One region of the Corallincola spongiicola genome, then DNA from elsewhere that is predicted to be linked to it. Evidence: predicted binding sites of a transcription regulator. Region 1 holds the regulator's gene; the other holds the start of a gene.

Region 1 (11,598 bases):
GTGGCTTTGATTTGTTGCCGCTGGATGCGGCTGGCAATCCGGTGACGCTGCCGAATGCTTTACGGGTTGATCTGTTTCGGCCGGTGGGGATCGGCATGTTAATTGGGGGCGCGTTGATGGGGATCGCCCTGGCCTTGCCCCTGATCATCTCCGCTATCCGCTCAATGCAGAGTGCCGCGGTGAGTAAGTCGGTGGTAAGTAAAGACGAGATGCCGATTAAGCTGCTGTATATCGCCATTGTGGCGGCGGCGATCCTACTGGCAGTGATGTCTATTTTGTCGACGGAGCATATGGGCTTGGGACGCGGCCTACTCATGGCGGTGATGGGTACCCTCTGGATCTGGATTGCTGGGGTGATCTTATCGGAAGCGATTGGCCGCACTAATTGGTCGCCACTCTCTGGTATGACGCTGATCGCGGTGACCATACTGATCATTATCGCTAAAGGGTTGGGTGACGCCGAAGCCGTGATTGCTGCGGTGACCTTGGGCGCGGCGGTATGTGTTGCTATGAGTCAGGCCACCGATCTGATGCTGGATCTGAAAACCGGCTATCTGGTGGGCGCAACGCCGAAGATGCAACAGATGGGACAATTCTTAGGAGCCTGGTTAGGGCCGCTGCTGGTGATCGGTTTGATCATGGTGCTGCATGAAGCCTACGGCTTAGGATCGGAAAAACTACCCGCCCCTCAGGGGCAAGCGTTGGCTAGCATGATCAGCGGTATTCTCGGCGGTGACATCCCCACAGAAAAGTATCTGGCGGGTGCCGGTATTGGTGCTCTACTCTCGGCGTTGTCCGGTGGCTTAGGTATTACTGTGGGGCTGGGTTTCTATCTTCCCTTTAATATCGTGCTGACCTATGCCCTGGGTACCCTGCTACGGGAACTATGCGACCGTTATAAAGGTGATGCATACAGTGAGTCGGTCGGTATTCCTATCGCCGCAGGCTTGATCGTCGGTGAAGCGTTAATAGGGGTTGGATTCGCCGTGAGTTACGTGATGGAGGGGCTGTAATGTTGCTGCTTGGTTATATGCTATTGATTATTGGTGCGCTGGCTGCGGCGTTTACCACCTCTCTGGATCCTGCCACGTTGCCGTGGGGCTATTATGCTGTAGCCATGGTGGTGGGAGCCGTTGGCTTGGTGATGGTGAAGCGTCATCAACACCTTGTTGCTCATGATCCGGAACAGCTTGAGGAAAATCTGGGTCAACTGAATGATGCCCTTGGTCGTATTGTGATGGAGGCAGAACAGCTGGTGGATAGGCGCCACGAGTTGCCGGTGCATGAATACCGTTTTGAGATTGACCGCCTGTTTCGTGCCGATCTGAATCAGTTTGCCGAGGCCAGGTACAGTATTCGCCATAGCTGCGGTGTGCAGGTGTTTGCGGATGTGATGTCGCCGTTTGCCGCCGGTGAGCGTTATATCAATCGTATCTGGTCGGCGTCGGCCGATGGTTATCTGGAAGAGGCGAATACCTATCTGGTAAGAGCGCTTGAGCAGTTTCGAGAAGCGCGGGCAAAATTAACCGCCGCATTGGCGACGGTGGCCGTAAAAACTTCTTAGTAAACATATTGTTGTTCCAAAAATAAAAAGGGCCGCTAACGAATAGCGGCCCTTTTTATTGTCTGGTTGTAATGCGTTTAGGCTGACTTAATATGCTGGCATAGCTTAAACAGATCTGACTGTACCGAGCCGGCCGTGAGCTCGGGGCCAACTGCCGGGCCACGGATCACCAACGGCTGCTCTTTAAACCATTCACTGTGGATAGCATAGATGTTTTCCCCTGCATGGCAGTTGGCCATGGGGTCACTTGGATCGAGAAATTCCAAACCAACGTGAGCCTGACCGCCACGCTCTAGACGGGCGATATAGCGCAATACGCGGCCACTGGCTTCGGCGCGACCATATGCGGAAGCAATTTGGCGATCAAATACCTCGGCATTGGCGAAGAACTCTTCGATCGAGCCCTCCAGAGCCTCTTCATCGACCAGAGAAACCACCTCGATGTCATCCATTTCAAACTCTTCCATGCCCAGCTGACGGGCGAGGATCAGCAACTTACAGCAAACATCTTCGCCAGTGAGATCTTCCCGTGGATCTGGCTCGGTGAGCCCCTGATCCATTGCCTCACGGATCAAAGAAGAGAATGGCTGTTTGCCATCATATTGCTGTAGCAGCCAAGACATGGTGCCTGACCATACGCCACTGATGCTGACCACTTCGTCGCCGGAGTGTTGCAGGTCGCCCGTGACATAGTGCACCGGCAGTCCGGCACCCACGGTGGCATTGTTGAGCCAAACCACAGCTTTCTCTTTGCGTTGCTGGGTAATTTCACGGTACAGCGATAATGGTGCCGACGCCGGATATTTATTGGCGCTGATCAGATGGATGCCATGTTCCATCAGCGCAGGGTATTGATACGCCAGATCTCGACTATCGGTTGCGTCGATCACAACCAGTTCGTCATAGGGGTGGCCTGCGAGCAGTTCGAGTAACTGTTCGAAGCCCATATCTTCTTTGTGCTGCTGAAAACGCGCCTGCCAATCATCTACCTCGATACCGGTGAAGTCGATAATCGCGCCGTCTTGGTTGTACAGTGCACAGAGTTGCACTTCGAGGCGGTGATAGTTGGACAAGTAATGCTGCTGTTCTTGATACAGGCGTAACCAACCAGAGCCGATATTGCCGGTACCAAACAATGCCACGCCCAGTTTCTTATCGGGGCTGGAGATACCGTGATGCATATGCGAGAGCAGGGTATCTAGGTCGGTTTCCCGCAGCACTGCCACTAAACTGAGGCCATGTTCACCGGGTTGAATAAACTCAACTGGCGCATCTTGCAGATGGCGATAGAAGCAGTGGTAGTGGCGGGCATTCTCGGTGACACCATCGCCAACCATGGCTGCTAAGGCGTAGTTGTCATTCAGTGTTAGGTTGCAGAACGCGCCCTGCAGCTGAAAGTCTTTCAGTCGGGCAAACGCAGTTTCCGCGACTTCTGCGGTAAAACAGAGCCGGATCAAGCGCTGATCGGGTTGATATTGTTTTGCCAGTGGCACTAACTGATAACGGTCGAGATAAGCGCGAATGGTGGCCGTGGCTTCCTCAAATGCCTGACGGGATGAGGTGTTCATACTGATCAGGCAGACTTTATCTAATGAGGTGACAATCTTGGCACCCTTTTCACCCACCTGAGTGGGGGCTATTTGGGTATGACTACCGGTGGCGGCAAAGGTTGAACGGATCGACAAGCGCGTCTTGCGGCCGACCATCGGCTGTAGCGTGCGAGTATGCAGTACCGGTGAGCCTAAACGTGCCAGCTCAGCTGCTTCCGCCAGCGATAGAATTGGTTGCGTACGCGCCCCTTTGACCTTATTGGGATCGGCACTAAAGATACCGGCAACATCAGTCCAAATCGTAGCGGCTTGCGCATCGGCTAAGGTGGCCAGCATAGTCGCGCTGTAGTCACTGCCGTTACGGCCAAGGGTCACGGTTTCACCGTCCGGGCCACGGCTGATAAAGCCAGTGACAATGGTGAGCTCCTCTTGGCGCTGTAACAGTTGTTCGGCCAGTTTTGGCTGCGACAGTGCAACATCGATCTCTGGTTGCGGTCCCGGTTGTGCCGAGAAAATCTCGCGTGCATCCAACCAGCCTGCGGGAACAGTGGACTGATTGAGCAATGCCGCCAGTAGCCGAGCTGACCATAGCTCGCCAAATCCGACAGTTTCGTTATAGCGCGCCGACTCATCGCCAGCTTGCAGCAGAGTCTGGATCTGGTTGAGATCATCGCTTAACGATTGCAGGGCTTGTTTTGCCGCGGCACCGTCTAACAGCTGGGTGATCAGACTGCCTTGAAAGCGCTCCAGATCAGTTAAGGTTTGTTTTACCAGCTCGTCATTGCTGCCCGCACTTTTGCTGCACAACACCAGCGCGTTGGTGGTTTTACCCGCCGCTGAGACCACCACAAGATCCCCTGCGGAGGTGTGCTCTTTTAGCAGCTCTACGACCCGCAGATAGCAATCTGCATCGGCCAAACTACTGCCACCAAACTTATGAACTCTGCTCCGTGATGACACGGATTCACTGCGCTGTGCGTGCTGCCACATATCGGCTGATTACCTTAGGTTATGCCAGTCGGCCAATTATAACTTAAACCGCATCAAAGCCCGCTTGCAGATCTGCAATTAGATCTGCCACATCTTCGATGCCGACAGATAAACGAAGCAGGTTGTTGCCAATGCCCGCTTCAATGCGCGCTGCTTCATCCATGGCTGCGTGGGTCATGGTTGCCGGGTGGGCAACTAAGCTTTCTACACCGCCAAGAGATTCTGCCAATGAGAACAAACTCAGACCACTGAGAAATGCTTTTACCTCATCGACGCCGCCTTTCAGCTCAAAGCTCAACATGGCACCAAAACCATGCTGCTGACGCTTGGCGATCTCGTGGCCTGGATGATCCGGCAGGCTCGGGTGATAAATCGCCGCAACTTTGGTTTGTTGCTGTAAGAATTTGATGATCTCCGCGGCATTATCCTGGTGTTGTTTCACTCGTGGCTTGAGCGTGCGCAAACCCCGCATGGTCAGGAAGCTGTCAAACGGAGAACCTGTGATCCCGATACAGTTTGCCCACCAAGCTAAATCATCTCCCATTGCCTGCTCTTTGGCGACAACGGCACCGCCAACAACGTCGGAATGGCCGTTAATGTATTTGGTTGTAGAGTGGACGACGATATCTGCACCCAGAGTTAACGGCTGTTGCAATACCGGTGACAGGAAAGTGTTATCAACCGTGACTAAGGCACCTTGAGCGTGGGCTTGCTCGCAGATAGCTGCCACGTCAACCACACGTAGCAGTGGGTTACTTGGTGTTTCTACCCAAACCATTTTTGGCTTTTGTGCCAACGCCGCAGCGAACGCGGTGGGATCATTCTGATCAACCACCAACAATTTGAAATGGCCTTTCTTTTCTAAATTGGTGAACAGGCGATAGCTACCGCCATAACAGTCGTGAGGAACAACCAGCAGATCATCGGCTTCTAATAACATGGTAGCCAAATGCACTGCCGCCATACCCGTGCTGGTGATTACGCCTTTCGCGCCCTGTTCGAGTTCAGCTAACGCTTCGGCTAGCGCATCACGGGTAGGGTTGCCTGAACGTGTGTAATCATATTGTCGCGGCTGATCGAAGTCCGCAAACGTATAGTTGCTGGACAGATAGATTGGCGGCACCACAGCACCGTGCTGATGGTCAGTATCGATACCGGCACGCACCGATACGGTGGCAATGTTACGTTTGCTCATCTGGTTGCTCTCACTTTGGCTAAGGGGCCATCTGCTGGACATCAAAATATGCAGGCAGAGGCGGGCATGAGGCAACGATAAGGGATGAACTTTCAGACGTCAAGATATCTGGACGTCTAAACATCCCGCCATTTGGATTGCTATATTTGACTGACTCGTCTGACTCGGTACAATCAGCAGGGTTATTTGCAGCAAACGAAGGTAGGCAGCGCTGACATGGCAGAGTGGAACGGCGAATATATCAGCCCTTATGCAGAGCATGGTAAGAAGAATGAGCAGGTTAAAAAAATCACTGTTTCTATTCCGCTTAAGGTGCTTAAGATCCTGACCGACGAACGTACGCGTCGTCAGGTTAATAATTTACGCCATGCCACTAATAGTGAGCTGCTTTGTGAAGCGTTTCTGCATGCCTACACAGGGCAACCGCTGCCCGCTGATGACGACCTACGAAAAGACAGTCCAGATGACTTGCCTGAAGAGGTACGCAAGCAGATGGAAGAGTTAGGCTTACCGATCCCGGATCTGCACACCGAAGATTAGTCGCTCACCGTCATTTGGATTGCGTAATAAGGAGGCCGTTGCCTCCTTTTTTATCGCCTTTTGGTCACCTAACGGGTAAGGCACGGGCAAACTGAGTGCTGTTGCGCTCGGTGTTTTGGCACAAAAATGACTTGACATTAAATGCCGATCACCTCAAATTTAGGCCGTATAGACGTCTAAACATCTAAATGTGACCCTGTGAGTCACATTGCATTCAGCACTGGCAAGGCCAGGGAGTTAAGTGAAATGGCATTAAGTCACGCACAGCAGATAGGTCTGTTGAACCAAAGCTTGTCGGAGCTTGGCAAGATCAATGTTTCTTTTGAGTTCTTCCCGCCAAGTAATGAAAAGATGGAGCAGACGCTGTGGAACTCGATTGAGCGTTTAGCCCCTCTAAAGCCTAAATTTGTCTCAGTGACTTATGGTGCCTGCAGCGGTGAACGGGATCGTACCCACGACATCGTTAAGCGGATTAAGAAAGATACCGGCTTGACCGCTGCCCCTCACTTAACTTGTATTGATGCCAGCCGAGATGAGTTACGCCAGATCGCCCGTGATTACTGGCAAAATGGTATTCGGGAGATTGTCGCACTACGTGGTGATTTGCCGGAAGGCAGCAATGAGCGCCCAGATATGTATGCGGCAGATCTGGTGGCTTTGCTGAAATCGGAAGCGGATTTTGATATTTCGGTAGCGGCCTACCCAGAAGTGCACCCAGAAGCGAAAAGTGCGCAAGCGGATCTGATTAACCTAAAACGCAAAGTGGATGCCGGTGCCAACCGTGCCATCACCCAGTTTTTCTTTGATGTGGAAAGCTATCTGCGTTTTCGTGACCGGTGTGTCACCGCGGGTATCGATGTTGAGATCGTGCCAGGTATATTGCCGGTATCAAACTTTAACCAACTTAAACGCTTCGCAGGCATGACCAGCGTTCATCTACCGCAGTGGCTGCATAAAATGTATGACGGCCTTGATGATGACGCCATGACGCGTAACCTGCTCGGCGCATCGATCGCTATGGATATGGTCAAGGTGCTGGCGAAAGAGGGCGTGAAAGACTTTCACTTCTATACCCTGAATCGTGCTGATCTGAGTTACGCCATCTGCCATTCATTGGGCGTACGTCCGAGTAACTAATCCAACAGATTATTTAAGCAAAAAAAGAGCTGGCCATAGGCCGGCTCTTTTTCTTCTCACGTTAGGCTTGTTCCAACTATCTAGAGTCAGTTATGAGCCTGTTGCCGAACTAACATGGCTGGACGTTTCCACTGCGTCATTTCTGGTAGGGTCAGATAAGCGCCAACAAAAAAGCAGACTGCGCCGACTAAGGTCCAAAGGTTGATTTGATACAAGTCGAGAACCTCCTGGCTACTGGGTAAGATCAGCGTGAATACGCCTGCGACCATAAAGGCGATAGAGCCGAGCATGTTAACCATGACGACCCACCATGAAATAGAGCGTGGCTTCCATGCCCAAAAGCTGTGGCACTCTTCAATTACCGCAAGACCGCTGGCCGCCAGGAAACAGAGGCAACCGATGATGTCGGGAGTCCAGATCAGTAAATCTTGTTGCAACCAGTTCAGGTCACTTAACATCACATCAAAGGTATTCAGATTGAAGAACAAGGTACCGGCAAGCTGGATAAATGCACTTAACCAGCCAATCTGATTAGGTTGCCAGCTGAACCACGTGAAGGGGTTAGTGGGCGTAACACCTGCTTCTAATTCTGCCCGTCGATCAGCATTGACCACCTCGAGAAGCTGTAGGTAAGCGGCACTGGTGAAGAAGATAGAGCCAACAAAAAACACCATATTGATGGTGTCGACATCTTCTAACCAGTGATTGATTAGCCCAGGCCAGACCTCGTTGATACAGGGGGCGGCAAAACAAACGGCACCGATCATGAATAGCATCGCCATACACCAGCTTAAAAATGTCGGCCGAAAAACCAATAGCTGCTGACTAAGAGTGGGACTTGTTTGGTTGACTGCACCATGGCCACTACCTTTACGGTGAGCCCGAGATGTCCAGTGGTAAACCGAGCCGTCGCTGAAGTGATGGGAAATCTTTAATACAAATGGGCCGAGTTTGGTTGATTTTATTCGATCAATAACTGGTTGAGGCTGTTGCTTATTGGACCCTGATGTTAACGCCATTCGCTGTCCTGTTGTCTTAAATCGCGTATTCCCCCGCGTTATTTAATGATAGGTGATCAACTAATGCTTCGTTAGTTAAAATCACCGTTTTAGATCTCAATAGGCTGTTTTAATTAATTTATTTTTTCTAGGTGGCGGCATTGGTGAGTGGGTTTGGTTCCGCGTAGTACCGCTGAATCGTCGTTAGTTGTTTAGATCATCACAAAGCAGCTCTCTTGCTTTTATTTTGGTTCGTCGGCAATGAGAGTATTAGGAATAGTGGTGACTTTCGTTGCTGTTCGATACTCCTTGATAGTGATCTGTAGCCGTGACTCGAACAAGCAGTCCGCTTGCGTTGGCTACTCATGAACAGCTGACAAGCTATGCCGGTTGAAATTTGATAACAGTTTGCACTAACACACACTTGTTAAAAAAATGTGAACTGTGCATAATTGGCACGAATAGTGACTGTTTTTTCAGCAGAAATCCCACGTTTGCAGCCCAAGGATGTCGCAAATGAGTGAGTCGTCAATTTTAGAATCTGAAGAGTTGAGTTTTCTCAATGAAGTGATGTTCAGTCGCTTGCCTGAAGGAAATCAGGTTCAGCCGTCGTTTACGTTGGATGGTGATCAAGAGCACAGTGAAATGCTTGGCCGTCTCGGACAGGCTGCCAGTATGCAGATGGTGGCGCAGTTCAAAAACCGCCGTCTTATCTTTCCGTTACAGTTGTTTCAGGACGAGTTTAACCGTTTAACCATGGAGTTACAGGCGCCACAGATCTTCGAAACCGGCCCCACTATGCGGCAATGGCGGATGCAGCCCCAGTTACCGCTGCGTTTGTTGGAAGCATGCGGCAAAGAAGCTGAACTGAAGGTGCATGATATTTCTCTCAGCGGCTTCTCTGTGACACTGCCTGAACATGAAGGCCCCGCACCAGAGAAGCTGGAGTTGCAGCTGGAATTGCCCGAGTGTGGTTCGCTACTGCCTCTTTCTGGCGCAAAAGTTAGGCGTATTGACCAGCAAACGGTGGCTTACAACCTGTTATTTGATGAACCCGATTTAGAGCAAGCATTGGGGCGCTTTTTGTTCGAGCAACATAAACAGCAGCACCCTGAGTGGGAAATGCCCGACGTCACGCCGAAGTCATCGGAGATGGCAGAGTCTGCCTAGATTTTGAGTAGGCCTAGAGACAGAAAAGCCACCTGGATTAGGTGGCTTTTTCGTTTTTTGCTACTTTGGGATTAACCGGTATTACGCATACCCGCAGAGATCCCGGTCATGGTCACCATCAATGCCTGATCCACAGCATTGCAAACCTCGTCTGATGCGCGAGAACGTCGCAGCAGCTCTGCTTGCAACATATGCAATGGGTCCATGTAAGGGTTACGTAGCTTAATAGACTGTTGCTGCCATGTTTCCCGTTCCATCAGATCGTTATCGTGTGTCAGCGACAATACAATGTCGATCCCTTCCTGTAGCTGAGCGCGAAGCTTGTCACCCAGTGCGTGCAGCTCTTGCGGCACCAATACCTGCTCGTAATACTTGGAAACTTCAGGTTCAGCTTTCATGAACACCATCTCAAGCATGTTGAGGCGGGTGCGGAAGAATGGCCACTGTTCGAACATCTCTTCGAGCAGAGGTTGTTGGCCATTGGCTATCACCTCTTTTAGACCCGCAGGTGAGCCTAACCAGGCCGGCAACACTAACCGGTTCTGAGCCCAAGCGAAGATCCATGGGATAGCACGCAAGCTTTCAATTCCGCCAGTGGGTTTACGCTTCGGTGGGCGTGAACCCAATGGCAGTTTGCCCAGCTCAACTTCCGGTGTTGCAGCGCGGAAGTATTCGACGAATTGAGGCTCGCCGCGCACCACTGCACGATAGGCTTCACAGGAGGTTGCAGACAGCTGATCCATTAGCTGGCGCCAGCTTTGCTCCGGTACCGGAGGTGGTAGCAGTTTACCTTCGAGCACGGCACTGCCATATAACGCCAGTGAGTGCTGAGCGACTTCTGGTAAACCAAATTTCACCCGGATCATTTCGCCCTGTTCAGTGACGCGAATACCGCCATCTAACGAACCTGGAGGTTGAGACAGGATCGCATTGTGTGCCGGGCCGCCCCCACGTCCAATAGTGCCGCCGCGGCCGTGAAACAGCATCAAAGCGACGTCAGCTTCTTTACAGACCTGTACCAGATCTTCCTGCGCACTGTACTGTGCCCATGCCGCGGCCATCATGCCGGCATCTTTAGCGGAATCAGAGTAGCCAATCATCACTTCCTGATGGCCTTTGATATAGCCGCGATACCAGTCAATCTCCAGTAAGCGCTTGATACAGTCTGCACCACCATTGAGGTCATCCAGAGTTTCAAACAGTGGCGCGACGCCCATGTTAAAGCTGACACCAGACTCTTTTAGTAACAGTTGTACAGCTAACACATCGGAAGGATCTGATGCCATCGAGATCACATAGGTGCCGAGGGCATCCGGGTGCTGTTCAGCGATCACTTCGCAGGTGTCTAATACTTCTTGCGTATCTGCGCTGGGTTGCCACTGCTTCGGAAGTAATGGCCGTTTACTGGCCAGCTCCTGCAACAGGAAGGCTTGTTTATCCTCTTCACGCCAGCTGCTGTAATCACCCAACCCTAAATAACGGGTGATCTCGCCAATCGCATCGGCATGGCGCGCAGCATCTTGACGAACATCCAGTTTTACCAGATTAATACCGAAACAGGCGACACGGCGCAGGGTATCTAATAGGGCGCCATCAGCGACTACGCCCATGCCACAGTTATGCAATGATTCGTAGCAGAGTTGCAGGGGCTCACGGATATCTTTGACATCACGGATCAGAGGGCATACCCCTACAGAGCGACCATCCAATACCGCTTCGATCCCTTCGCGGGTGGCGCGCAGGTGATCTCGCAAACGCTTAAGTACATGGCGGTAGGGTTCTTTGGCACCGTTACTGTAGTCAGCAAGGGCGTCGTCGCATTGGCTCATCGACAACTCGCCAATCAGTGGCCCTAAATCGCGAATATAGAGATCGGCCACTTTCCAGCGCGCCAGCAACAGCACTTCGCGGGTCACCTTGGCCGTAACAAACGGGTTACCGTCACGGTCGCCGCCCATCCAACTGGCAAAGCGAATGGGCGCCACGCCATCGACCGGAAGCTTTCGGCCAAAGCGACTATCCAGTTCCGCGTTGAGATCACGCAGAAAGCTCGGTACCGCTTCCCAAAGTGAGTGTTCGATAACGGCGAAGCCCCACTTGGCTTCGTCTACAGGGGTCGGGCGTTGGTCGCGGATCTCGTTGGTGTGCCACACCTGGGTGATCAACTGCTCCAGGCGGTTTTCAACCAAGCCTTTTTCCCGCTCTGTGTTCAGTGGACTTTCCAAATCCCCCAAGCAGTGCGCCGCTTGCACATACTTGTTGATCTGGGTTCGACGATTCACTTCAGTTGGATGCGCGGTTAATACCAATTCAATATTGAGCGTGGTCAGCGCATCAATGATCTCATCTGCAGACACCTCTTGTGCGTGCAAACGGTCAAACAGTTCGCCGAATGGATCTGGCTTGTCTACTTGTTGCCGCCCATCACGAGAGATGGTGTGAAACTGCTCTGCC
Region 2 (11,598 bases), on a different contig from region 1:
GTTCGCTAAGGCGTTTGGCTATCTTAATACGGTCTACACTTTGCACCCAGTCAAAGTGCTCTGCTAATAAGCGGGTTTTGTTTGACTGGATCGGACCGATGAAATGCCATTCAAGCTGCGGGTTGGCGATGGCGACTATTTTGTCGACCGCCTCCTGTACGTAGTTTTCACCAAAACAGCGCTGTCCGGCAGCGACTGCTTCGAGGATTGCTGCGGCAGGCTTGGTTTTACTGACGGCTAATAGCGTAACGCTATCTGCCTCTCGACCAGCCTCTGTACAGGCTGCATTGATGCGCTGTTGCGAACTCTGCAGGCGAACTGTTAAGTCACTCATAAGAATTTAATTACCGATACCTTCTGGAGCTAGGCTATGGATGTTACCGAATTACTGGCGTTTACTGTTAAGCATAATGCATCAGATTTACATCTGTCCGCCGGTGTTTCCCCGATGATCCGTGTTGATGGTGAAGTACGTCGAGTCAATGTGCCGGCATTAGAACATAAAGAAGTTCATTCACTTATCTACGATATCATGAATGATAAGCAGCGCCGTGAATTTGAAGAACATCTCGAAGTGGATTTCTCATTTGAGGTGCCTAATCTGGCTCGCTTCCGTGTTAACGCATTTAATCAGGGGCGTGGCGCTGGTGCTGTATTCCGTACCATTCCGACGGAAGTTTTGACTCTGGAGACCTTAGGTGCACCAGAGATTTTTAAGAAGATCTCTGATCTGCCTCGTGGCCTTGTGTTAGTGACCGGGCCGACCGGCTCTGGTAAGTCGACGACGCTGGCGGCGATGATCGATTACGTCAATGACAACAAACATCACCATATTCTCACCATCGAAGATCCTATCGAATTTGTTCACGACAACAAAAAGTGTTTGGTCAACCAGCGTGAAGTGCACCGCGACACCCATAGCTTTAACGCCGCACTGCGCTCTGCGTTGCGTGAAGATCCGGATGTTATTCTGGTGGGTGAATTACGTGACCTTGAAACCATCCGTTTGGCATTGACCGCTGCAGAAACCGGCCACTTGGTATTCGGTACATTGCACACCACCTCTGCCGCTAAAACTATTGACCGTATTGTTGACGTATTCCCTGGGGAAGAGAAAGCGATGGTACGTTCAATGCTGTCAGAATCATTACGTGCGGTTATCTCCCAGACACTATTGAAAAAACTGGGTGGTGGTCGAGTCGCCGCCCACGAAATCATGATCGGTACCCCAGCGATCCGTAACCTGATCCGTGAAGATAAAGTGGCGCAGATGTACTCGGCGATCCAGACGGGTATGGCCCATGGCATGCAAACATTGGATCAGTGTCTGCAGGGCTTGGTTAGTCGCGGTATTGTTACTGCGGATGATGCGCGTCTGAAAGCTCATGACAAGAACGCTATCTAAGGGAGTGTAGGTGATGCTGCTGAATCAACTGCTGACGAGAATGAGTAATGAAAAGGCGTCGGATCTTTTCATTACCGTTGGCTTTCCACCCAGTGCCAAGATTGATGGTGAAATGACGCCGTTGGCGGAAACACCGCTGAGTAAAGAGCGTGCGCTTGAGATCGTTGAAAGCGCGATGACCGAGAAGCAGAAACAGCAATTTCACGACGAGCGCGAGTGTAATTTCGCCATCCCGCTAGCGGGAGTTGGTCGTTTTCGTATCAGTGCCTTCTGGCAACGTGATAGCGCGGGTATGGTTTGTCGTAAGATTGAAACCCAGATCCCCGACCCTGACTCGTTGGGGTTGCCTCCTACGCTGAAAGAGACGGTGATGGCGAAGCGAGGCTTATTATTGTTCGTGGGTGCCACCGGTACCGGTAAGTCAACCTCGTTGGCGGCACTACTCGGGCATCGAAATCGCAACTCCCGCGGTCATATCTTGACCATTGAAGATCCTATTGAATTCGTTCATCAGCATGAAAAAAGCTTGGTGACGCAAAGGGAAGTGGGACTGGATACGGAATCGTTTGATGCCGCGCTAAAAAGTGCCTTACGTCAGGCGCCGGATGTGATCCTGATTGGTGAGATCCGCTCCATGGAAACCATGGAGTTCGCCCTGAGTTTCGCCGAAACCGGTCACTTGTGCCTTGCTACTTTGCACGCTAACAACGCGAACCAAGCGTTGGATCGTATTATGCATTTGGCACCAACCGAGAAACACAACCAGTTGCTGTTTGATCTGTCGTTTAACCTGCGGGGCATCGTGGCACAGCAGCTAGTGCCTCGTCGTGATGGCAACGGCCGTAGAGCGGCGATCGAGATCTTGCTGAATACGCCGATGATTGGTGAGCATATTCGTCGGAACGAGATGCATCTGATTAAAGAGACGATCACCAAGTCCCGTGAGCAGGGGATGCAGACCTTTGACCAGGCACTGTTTGACCTCTATCAGGCAGGTGAAATCAGTTACGCTGATGCGCTACATTATGCTGATTCGCCTAATGATCTACGTCTAATGATCAAACTGCAGGGCGATGAACCCGGTGGCGGCTCCGGCTTCCTCGATGGTGTGACGCTCGACAACGATGATGACGATTTTTAGTCCACATCAATTTAGTAGAACTATTAACAAGCCCTGAGATTAATCTCGGGGCTTTTTTTATGCTAAATGCCAGGTTGGTTAATTGACGATGCTATTGTCATAAGCTATTGATATAAATAACTTATAAATTCTACTCTTTTGTCCACCGCTGCGGGCAGGAAAGGGAAGGGGATAGCAAGATGGATAGAGATCGTTTAAGCCGTGGTGTAAGCACTTGGATTTGGTTTGTCTCCGTACTTATAGGCTGTGCTGTTTGGGTGCCATCGGCTGCTGCGGAAGTGAGTGCTGATGCGGTAACCGCGCAACAGAAAACCTTGGTGATAGCGACACGTGACGCCCCGCCTTTCGCTATTAAAACCGGAGATGGTTGGCATGGCATTACGATCGAACTGGTTCGTCATATTGCTGATCAATCTGGTATTCAACTTGAGTTTAGAGAGATGGAGATCGATGAGATGCTGTTGGCGGCCTCGCGTAGCGAGATCTCTGCTGCTGCCGCTGCTCTAACCATCACCGCAGAGCGGGAACAATCCGTTGACTTTACCCACCCCTTTCTTACTTCTGGATTAGGTATCGCTGTGGCGAAAAGCCAGTCGGTTAGTTGGATAAGTGCGGTCAAGGCTCTCTTCTCCGGCCCATTTATTAAAGCGGCAGGTGCTTTGCTAGCCGTACTTACCATTGTCGGAGTGGTTGTTTGGTTGGCAGAGCGTAAACACAATGAGCAGTTTTCTGTTGCGCCAATCAAAGGGGTTGGAGCGGGTGTTTGGTGGTCAGCAGTAACGATGACCACTGTAGGGTATGGAGATAAAGCGCCAAAATCCCTGCTGGGACGGATTGTCGGTTTAATCTGGATGTTTGCCAGTATCATCATTATTTCCGGATTTACTGCGGCCATCGCCACCTCTTTAACGGTGGGGCAATTGGAACAGTCCATTACTGGTATTGATGATCTGTATGGTGAACCGGTGGTCTCTGTTAAAGGCAGCACCAGTTCCATCTATCTGCATGAACAGTTTGTTCGCCATGAAGAAGTGGCATCCGTTGAAGAGGGCTTAAAGCTACTTGCAGATGGCAAGGTGATTGCCATGGTGTATGACTTGCCGATTCTACGATATGAAATTAACGCGAATTTTGCCCATCAATTGAGGGTGTTGCCGCAAACATTCCTGCGCCAGGATTATGGTATTGCGTTACCGCCAAATGATCCCACCAGAGAACTGTTAAACCAACAAATATTGAACTTGATAGATACGGATGAGTGGCAGCAAATCAAAGACAGATATTTGGGTGTGACAAAATAGGTTAACGACATAATCCGGTTAGTTGATAGCCTGCGGTGGTCCAGCGCCGTTGCTTAATAGTTAGCGATTCGAAACAGAGTTGCTGCTCGTCTAATGCGCTATCCAGCCCGACCTCTGCTTGCTCTTCCATTTCAGGGTCTGTGATACCGGTTAAAGCTGCGTTTACGGGGGATTGTGATTCGCGCAGGCTGCGGTATTGCCCCCCTTGAGGTTGCTGACGTTTCTTCTTGGTATTCAGGGTGGGAGTGGCAAATGGTAGCGTGTAAACAAACTTAATTGAGCCATCATCTAAGGCTTCGTAATTGAGTGTTGCTTGGGGAAGCTCTGCTTGGGGTTTAGTGGAACACGCCGATAACAGGCTTATCAAAATCAGTGCGGTACAAATATTTTGGCTTGCCATTCAACTGCTGTCCAAATCCGTTGCGCTACGATACTGCTTGCTATCAAGAAGCTCAGTATATGCTAACGGATATCGGCACCAGACAATATTAAGAAACGTGAAGTTGTGAAGTTGATTAGGCTCGTGGCTTCCCTTCAGCTACTGATAGGCTCGTTGCATGTAGCTTTCGATGATGAGTACTGCCGATACACTATCAATTTTGTCTTTTTGGAGTGCTTGATAGCCACCCAGCTCAAACAATCTTTCTTTTGCATCTGCCGTCGTCAGGCGTTCATCCTGCATCTCAAACGGTGTGCCAAAGCGGCCATGTAATCGTCCGGCGAATTTTTTGGCTCTGGCGGTTATCCACTGCTCTGTGCCATCCATGTTGAGTGGTAGGCCAATCACTAATAGATCGGGTTGCCACTCCTCGATTAGACGTTTGAGCTGATCCCAGTCTGGTATACCATCTTTGGCTTTCAGCGCGGGCAGCGGTGATGCGGTACCTGTCAGCTCTTGGCCGATGGCCACACCGATACTACCCGTGCCAAAATCGAAGCCCAGCAGGGTTCTTTGTGCCGCTTGTGAACCCATTAAGCATGACCTATTTCTGGGCTGATATTCCAAATGTCGACACCCAGCCGTTTGGCTGCCGCTTCCCATAATTGATCCGCTGGGGTACTAAAAATCAGTTCATCATCGGCGGGGATCGTGAGCCAACTGTTGCGAACCAACTCTTCTTCGAGCTGCCCTTCAGACCAGCCAGAGTAGCCAAGAGTGATGATATATTGCTCCGGTGCTTTGTCTGTGCCCAGGGCGGTTAAAATATCTTTCGAGGTGGTCACCATGATTTGGTCACTGACCTTCAGACTGCTGGTCCAGCCGTGCTGGGCGGAGTGCAGGACGAAACCACGCTCAGGGCTGACTGGTCCACCGGAAAAGACTTTGCGTTGGCGGGTGGTTTCAGGCAGGTCATCCAAGTCAAGGTGTTCAACCTGCTTGAGTAGCTCGCTAACGGTGATGGGCGCGGGTTGGTTAATGATGAGACCCATCGCCCCTTTGTCATCATGCTCACAGATATAGGTGACGCTGCGTGAAAAAAACGGATCTTTCAGCGACGGCATGGCAATAAGCAGGTGATCGCGCAGACTTTCCATACATTTCACTCGGTTACTACAGACACTATTATTATGGCAGTTGCTGGCGTAAAACTCAGCTAAGGCGGCCATAATTCCTTAGCCGCCATATTGAAAAAGGGTTAGTTGGCTATTCGCTGCGCAATGGCGTCCATTAACTGACCAGCAATATCGATATCGAATGCCGCTTCTATTTCACGAATACAGGTTGGGCTGGTGACGTTGATCTCAGTCAGCCCTTCACCAATGATATCCAGGCCAACAAAGATCAGCCCTTTGGCTTTTAACGTCGGTCCGACAGCACGGGCAATACGCCAATCACTTTCACTCAGAGGCCGCGCTTCACCTCGGCCGCCAGCGGCGAGGTTGCCACGGGTTTCTCCTTTGGCGGGGATACGCGCCAAGCAGTAGGGGACTGGTTCACCATCGATCATCAGGATCCGTTTGTCGCCATCTTTAATGTCTGGAATAAACGCTTGCGCCATACAGTAGCGTTGGCCATGTTCCGTCAGGGTTTCGATGATCACCCCTAGGTTTGGATCGTTGGGTTTGATCCGGAAAATCGAAGCGCCGCCCATGCCGTCCAGCGGCTTTAGAATAATGTCGTCATGTTTGGCATAGAAACGACGAATATTGTCAGCTCGACGGGTGACTAGCGTAGGGGGGGTTAACTCGGGAAACCAAGCAGTAAACAGCTTTTCGTTGGCATCGCGCAGGCTTTGTGGCTTATTGACGATGAGTACACCTTCATCTTCGGCTCGCTCTAGCATGTAGGTGGCGTAGATATACTCGGTATCAAAGGGGGGGTCTTTGCGCATCAATACCACATCAAGTTCCGTCAACGGTAACTCTTCGGCCGCGCCCAAAGTGAACCAATTCTCTGCATCTTGCTGTACTTGCAGTGGTGCCATTCTGCCGTAGGCCTTGCCTTGGTCGAGGTAAAGATCGGCCATCTCCATATAGCGCAGTTGCCAACCCCGCGCCTGTGCCGCCATTAGCATGGCAAAGCTGCTGTCTTTCTTGATATTTATATCTGTGATGGGGTCCATCACGATACCGACGGTAATAGTCATTCTGTTATCCCAAGTCACCAAATCTGAGTTGCAAAGCGCTGATAGCAACCAACGCCGCGGTTTCTGTTCGTAATATGCGAGGACCGAGTTTGACGGTAAAAAATTGCGCTTGCTCAGCGACGGTAATCTCCTGCTCGGAGAGTCCGCCCTCGGGGCCGATAAGTATCTCTACCTGATCCCCAGGCGCCGCCATGTTGCTAAAGCTGGTATCGGTATGAGGATGCAAAGTGAGACGAGTGGCGTCAGTTGTTCTGGCCAACCAGTCAGAGAGCGGCTGGGGCGAATTGATACGCGGCACTCTGTTGCGGCCACACTGTTCGCAGGCACTGATAGCCACTTTCTGCCAATGTGCGACTTTCTTCTCCCAGCGTTCATTGTTGAGCTTGACGCCGCAACGTTCGGTAATCAGTGGTGTGATCTCTTGTACGCCCAACTCGACTGACTTCTGTATTGTGATATCCATCTTTTCACCACGGCTTATTCCTTGGCCTAAGTGGATCGCAAGTGGGCTTTCCCGATCTGCGGGGTGAGCTTGCTGTATCTGCACTGACACATTGCGCTTGTCGACAACACTGAGTGTTCCAAGATACTCATGACCGTCGCCATTAAAAAGCGTCACCGGATCGCCGAGGCGCATTCGGAGTACGCGCGCCACGTGACCCGCGGCATCACTACTTAGCTCGACCGTTGACGGAGAGGTCAGCGGTTCTGGGTGAAATAGTCGAATGTTGCGCATGATGTAACTCTTATCCTGACCAAACGATACTGAAAAGCAGAGCGAAGAAAGCGAAGCCAGTTTACGTGATCAATCAACGCAGTATAAACAAAAAAGGCAAGCTTTCGCTTACCTTTATTTTCAGGATGAACGGTACACCCAAAACACTACGCGGGGTGAGCCTTGCCGCAAGTGCATGGCACCCACAGCACTTTGTGGGGGGGGCTAATACACGGGTGCGGCAAATTTAGTCAGTCAATTATAAGCCTGCAGAGGCGCGCAGAGCGTCTATTTTATTAACCTGCTCCCAAGGGAACTGCTCACGGCCAAAGTGACCATAAGCGGCGGTTTCTTTATAGATAGGCTGCACTAAATCTAACATTTCAGTGAGACCATATGGACGCAGGTCAAAGTGTTCTCTAACCAGTTTAACTAACAGCTCGTCAGCCACTTTACCTGTACCAAAGGTTTCGACGCTGATAGAGGTCGGTTCGGCTACGCCAATGGCATAACTTACCTGGATCTCACAGCGTTCAGCCAACCCAGCAGCAACAATGTTTTTTGCCACGTAACGGCCAGCGTAAGCGGCGCTACGGTCAACTTTTGACGGATCTTTACCGGAGAACGCACCGCCACCGTGGCGAGCCATACCACCGTAAGTATCAACGATGATCTTCCGGCCAGTTAAGCCGCAGTCACCCATCGGGCCACCGATAACAAAGCGACCGGTGGGGTTGATGAAGTACTTGGTCTTGTCGTTTAGCCATTCGCGGGGTAATACCGGATCGATAATGACTTCGCGAACCGCTTCTACCAGGTCACTTTGGCTGACGCTGTCACAGTGCTGTGTCGATAACACCACAGCATCAATGCCAACAGGCTTGCCGTTTTCATAAACAAAACTTACCTGGCTTTTAGCGTCTGGGCGTAACCAAGGAAGTGTGCCGTTCTTACGTACTTCAGCCTGACGCTTTACGAGGCGGTGGGCATAAGTAATTGGCGCAGGCATCAGGACATCAGTCTCGTTGCTGGCGTAACCGAACATCAAGCCTTGGTCACCAGCCCCCTGCTCGCGAGGATCACCGCGGTCAACACCTTGAGCGATATCAGGCGATTGTTTACCGATAGCGTTAACGACAGCACAGGAGTCAGCGTCAAAGCCCATATCTGAGTGCACATAGCCAATATCTCGAACGGTATCACGTACCAGTTGTTCGATATCTACCCATGCTTCAGTAGTGACTTCGCCTGCCACTAGCACCATGCCGGTTTTAACCAGGGTCTCACAGGCTACGCGTGCCATAGAGTCCTGTTCGAGAATTGCATCGAGAACAGCATCAGAGATCTGATCTGCGATTTTGTCGGGGTGCCCCTCAGAAACGGATTCGGAGGTAAATAAATGTTGTGCCATGGGTGTCATCCAGATAGATAGACTTATATATGTATGAACGTCTAGACGTCTATTCTAACCAAGAGAGCTGCAAATGTGCTAGCCCCGATCGTAAAAAAAGCGCATAACCGCTTTGTTGTACGTGTAAACGTAAATAATAGATTACATATATAGAGGCGTAGAATTTCGTTGCTAATGTACACAGAAACATTGACAATATGCGTCCATTTTTTCAGACACTTCAAATTATAGAGCTGGGAGTATTCGATGCCTTCTCGTCGTGATCTTGCCAACGCAATCCGTGCACTGAGCATGGATGGTGTACAAAAAGCTAAGTCGGGTCACCCCGGCGCACCTATGGGTATGGCTGATATCGCGGAGGTTCTCTGGCGCGATTATATGAAGCACAACCCAACTAATCCTGAATGGGTTGACCGCGATCGTTTCGTATTATCCAACGGCCACGGTTCTATGTTGTTGTATTCCCTGTTACACCTCACAGGCTACGACCTCTCAATTGATGATTTGAAAAACTTCCGTCAATTGCATTCTAAAACCCCTGGTCACCCTGAATATGGTTATGCGCCGGGTGTAGAAACTACCACCGGGCCACTGGGTCAGGGCATCACCAATGCGGTTGGTTTTGCGATCGCAGAAAAATCATTGGCCGCGCAGTTTAACCGTGGTGTTCATAATGTGGTTGACCACTACACCTATTGCTTCCTCGGTGACGGTTGCTTGATGGAAGGTATCTCCCATGAAGCCTGTTCATTGGCTGGCACCTTGGGTCTAGGTAAGTTGATTGCATTTTGGGATGACAACGGCATCTCAATTGACGGTGAAGTTGAAGGCTGGTTTACCGATGACACGGCCAAGCGTTTCGAATCATACGGCTGGCACGTTATTCCAGCGGTTGATGGCCATGATGCTGCAGCGATTGCAGCAGCAGTCGATGCGGCGCGTGCAGAAACTGGCAAGCCAACCCTTATCTGTTGTAAGACTGTGATTGGTTACGGCTCGCCGAATAAAGCTGGTAGCCACGACTGTCACGGTGCGCCATTAGGCGATGAAGAGATCGCTGCATCACGTGAATTCCTTGGTTGGAAGCATGGTGCATTTGAGATCCCTGCTGATCACTACGAGCAGTGGAGTGCGAAAGATGCGGGTCAGGCCGAAGAAGCCGCTTGGCATGACAAATTTGCTGCTTATCGTGGCGAGCACCCTGAGTTAGCCGCTGAGTACGAGCGCCGCATGAAGGGTGACCTGCCTGCTGAGTTCTCAGCGCAAGCAGATCAGTACATTGCTGACCTGCAAGCCAAAGGCGAAGTCATTGCGACCCGTAAAGCAAGTCAGAACTGCCTGAATGCTTATGGCCCATTATTACCTGAATTCATGGGCGGCTCAGCCGACCTTGCGGGTTCTAACCTGACATTGTGGAGTGGGGCGAAAGGCCTCACTGCTGATGATGCTGACGGCAACTATATCTTTTACGGTGTGCGTGAATTTGGCATGTCAGCCATCATGAATGGTCTTGCTCTGCACAAAGGTTTCGTACCTTACGGTGCCACTTTCTTAATGTTCGTTGAATACGCTCGTAATGCGGTACGTATGGCCGCGTTGATGAAGCAGCGTAGCATCTTTGTTTATACCCACGATTCTATCGGTTTGGGTGAAGATGGTCCGACGCACCAGCCAGTAGAGCAGATTTCCAGCTTGCGTATGACACCTAATCTGGAAAACTGGCGTCCATGTGACACGGTTGAATCAGCTGTGTCTTGGAAAGCGGCGATTGAACGTAAAGAGGGGCCTACTAGCCTTATCTTTACTCGCCAGAACTTGGCTCATCAGGATCGTACCCCACAGCAGGTTGCTGATATCGCCCGCGGTGGTTATGTGTTGAAGGATTGTGAAGGTCAGCCTGAGCTTATCCTGATTGCTACCGGATCTGAGGTTCAACTCGCAGTTGAAGCCTATGCCACGTTGACTGCAGAAGGCCGTAAGGTGCGTGTCGTTTCAATGCCATCAACGGACGTGTTTGACGCCCAAGACGCAGCGTATAAAGAAGCTGTATTGCCTGCTGCGGTAAGTAACCGCGTCGCCGTTGAAGCCGGAATAGTCGACTACTGGTACAAGTATGTTGGCCTGAATGGTCGGGTGATTGGTATGACAACGTTCGGTGAGTCCGCTCCTGCGGATCAGTTGTTCGAGATGTTTGGTATCACCACCAAAAATGTTTTGGAAAATTGCCGCGAGTTACTGGGCTAATTCCACTCGATATTAAAGGCGGGCCTTAGGCTCGCCTTTTTATATCTCTTCTTAAATTGCACCTATCAGACTGTGGTATGACGATAAGAGTTGCGATAAATGGCTATGGCCGTATTGGGCGCAGTGTACTGCGTGCACTTTATGAGCGTGGCGAACAAGATATTAAGGTGGTAGCGATTAATGAGTTGGCTGATGTTGACGCCATTGCTCACTTAACTCGCTATGACACTACCCATGGTCGTTTTAACTGTTCAGTAGAATTGGAACAGACGACTTTGCGGGTGGGTGATGATGATATTCAACTCTTACAGCAGGCCGATATCTCTCAGCTACCCTGGGATGAGTTGGCTATTGATGTGGTGTTTGAATGTACCGGTAGCTTTAATCGCCGTGAACACGCAGAGCAACATCTTGCTGCTGGCGCGAAAAAGGTCTTGTTTTCGCAACCTGCCCGTACCGAAGCAGACGTTGATGCCACCGTTATTTGGGGCGTTAATGAAGCTGTATTGAAGGCCGAAGATCGGATCGTATCTAACGGTTCTTGTACCACCAACTGCATCGTGCCTGTGATCAAGCTATTGGATGATGAGTTTGGCATCGAATCTGGCGCGATCACGACTATCCATTCGGCGATGAATGATCAACCCGTCATTGATGCCTATCATCCGGATTTACGTCGAACTCGCGCCGCTGGCCACTCCATTATTCCTGTTGATACCAAGTTGTCTGTGGGAGTGGAGCGGATCTTGCCTAAGTTCGCGGGTCGATTTGAGGCAATTGCCGTGCGAGTGCC

What was found. Region 1 encodes MetJ, which represses methionine synthesis genes. Its sites were predicted from a motif close to TAGACGTCTAGACGTCTA; they were not measured.
Region 2: metK (methionine adenosyltransferase) is a predicted target of MetJ. The motif match lies at 8,596-8,613, and genes of this name have one in related genera.

What each region holds. Positions count from the first base shown of each region.
Region 1 is NZ_SHLY01000002.1:121,185-132,782, forward strand. It holds gene EXY25_RS06215 (OPT family oligopeptide transporter) at 1-1,013, shown strand, start outside; gene EXY25_RS06220 (hypothetical protein) at 1,013-1,564, shown strand; gene metL (bifunctional aspartate kinase/homoserine dehydrogenase II) at 1,642-4,104, opposite strand; gene metB (cystathionine gamma-synthase) at 4,148-5,299, opposite strand; gene metJ (met regulon transcriptional regulator MetJ) at 5,516-5,839, shown strand; gene metF (methylenetetrahydrofolate reductase) at 6,086-6,976, shown strand; gene EXY25_RS06245 (hypothetical protein) at 7,063-7,995, opposite strand; gene EXY25_RS06250 (PilZ domain-containing protein) at 8,491-9,144, shown strand; gene ppc (phosphoenolpyruvate carboxylase) at 9,216-11,598, opposite strand, start outside.
Region 2 is NZ_SHLY01000007.1:76,966-88,563, forward strand. It holds gene EXY25_RS16170 (YggS family pyridoxal phosphate-dependent enzyme) at 1-334, opposite strand, end outside; gene EXY25_RS16175 (type IV pilus twitching motility protein PilT) at 371-1,405, shown strand; gene EXY25_RS16180 (PilT/PilU family type 4a pilus ATPase) at 1,419-2,546, shown strand; gene EXY25_RS16185 (transporter substrate-binding domain-containing protein) at 2,726-3,847, shown strand; gene EXY25_RS16190 (hypothetical protein) at 3,849-4,247, opposite strand; gene ruvX (Holliday junction resolvase RuvX) at 4,386-4,820, opposite strand; gene EXY25_RS16200 (YqgE/AlgH family protein) at 4,820-5,383, opposite strand; gene gshB (glutathione synthase) at 5,485-6,435, opposite strand; gene rsmE (16S rRNA (uracil(1498)-N(3))-methyltransferase) at 6,440-7,171, opposite strand; gene metK (methionine adenosyltransferase) at 7,410-8,561, opposite strand; gene tkt (transketolase) at 8,808-10,805, shown strand; gene epd (erythrose-4-phosphate dehydrogenase) at 10,883-11,598, shown strand, end outside.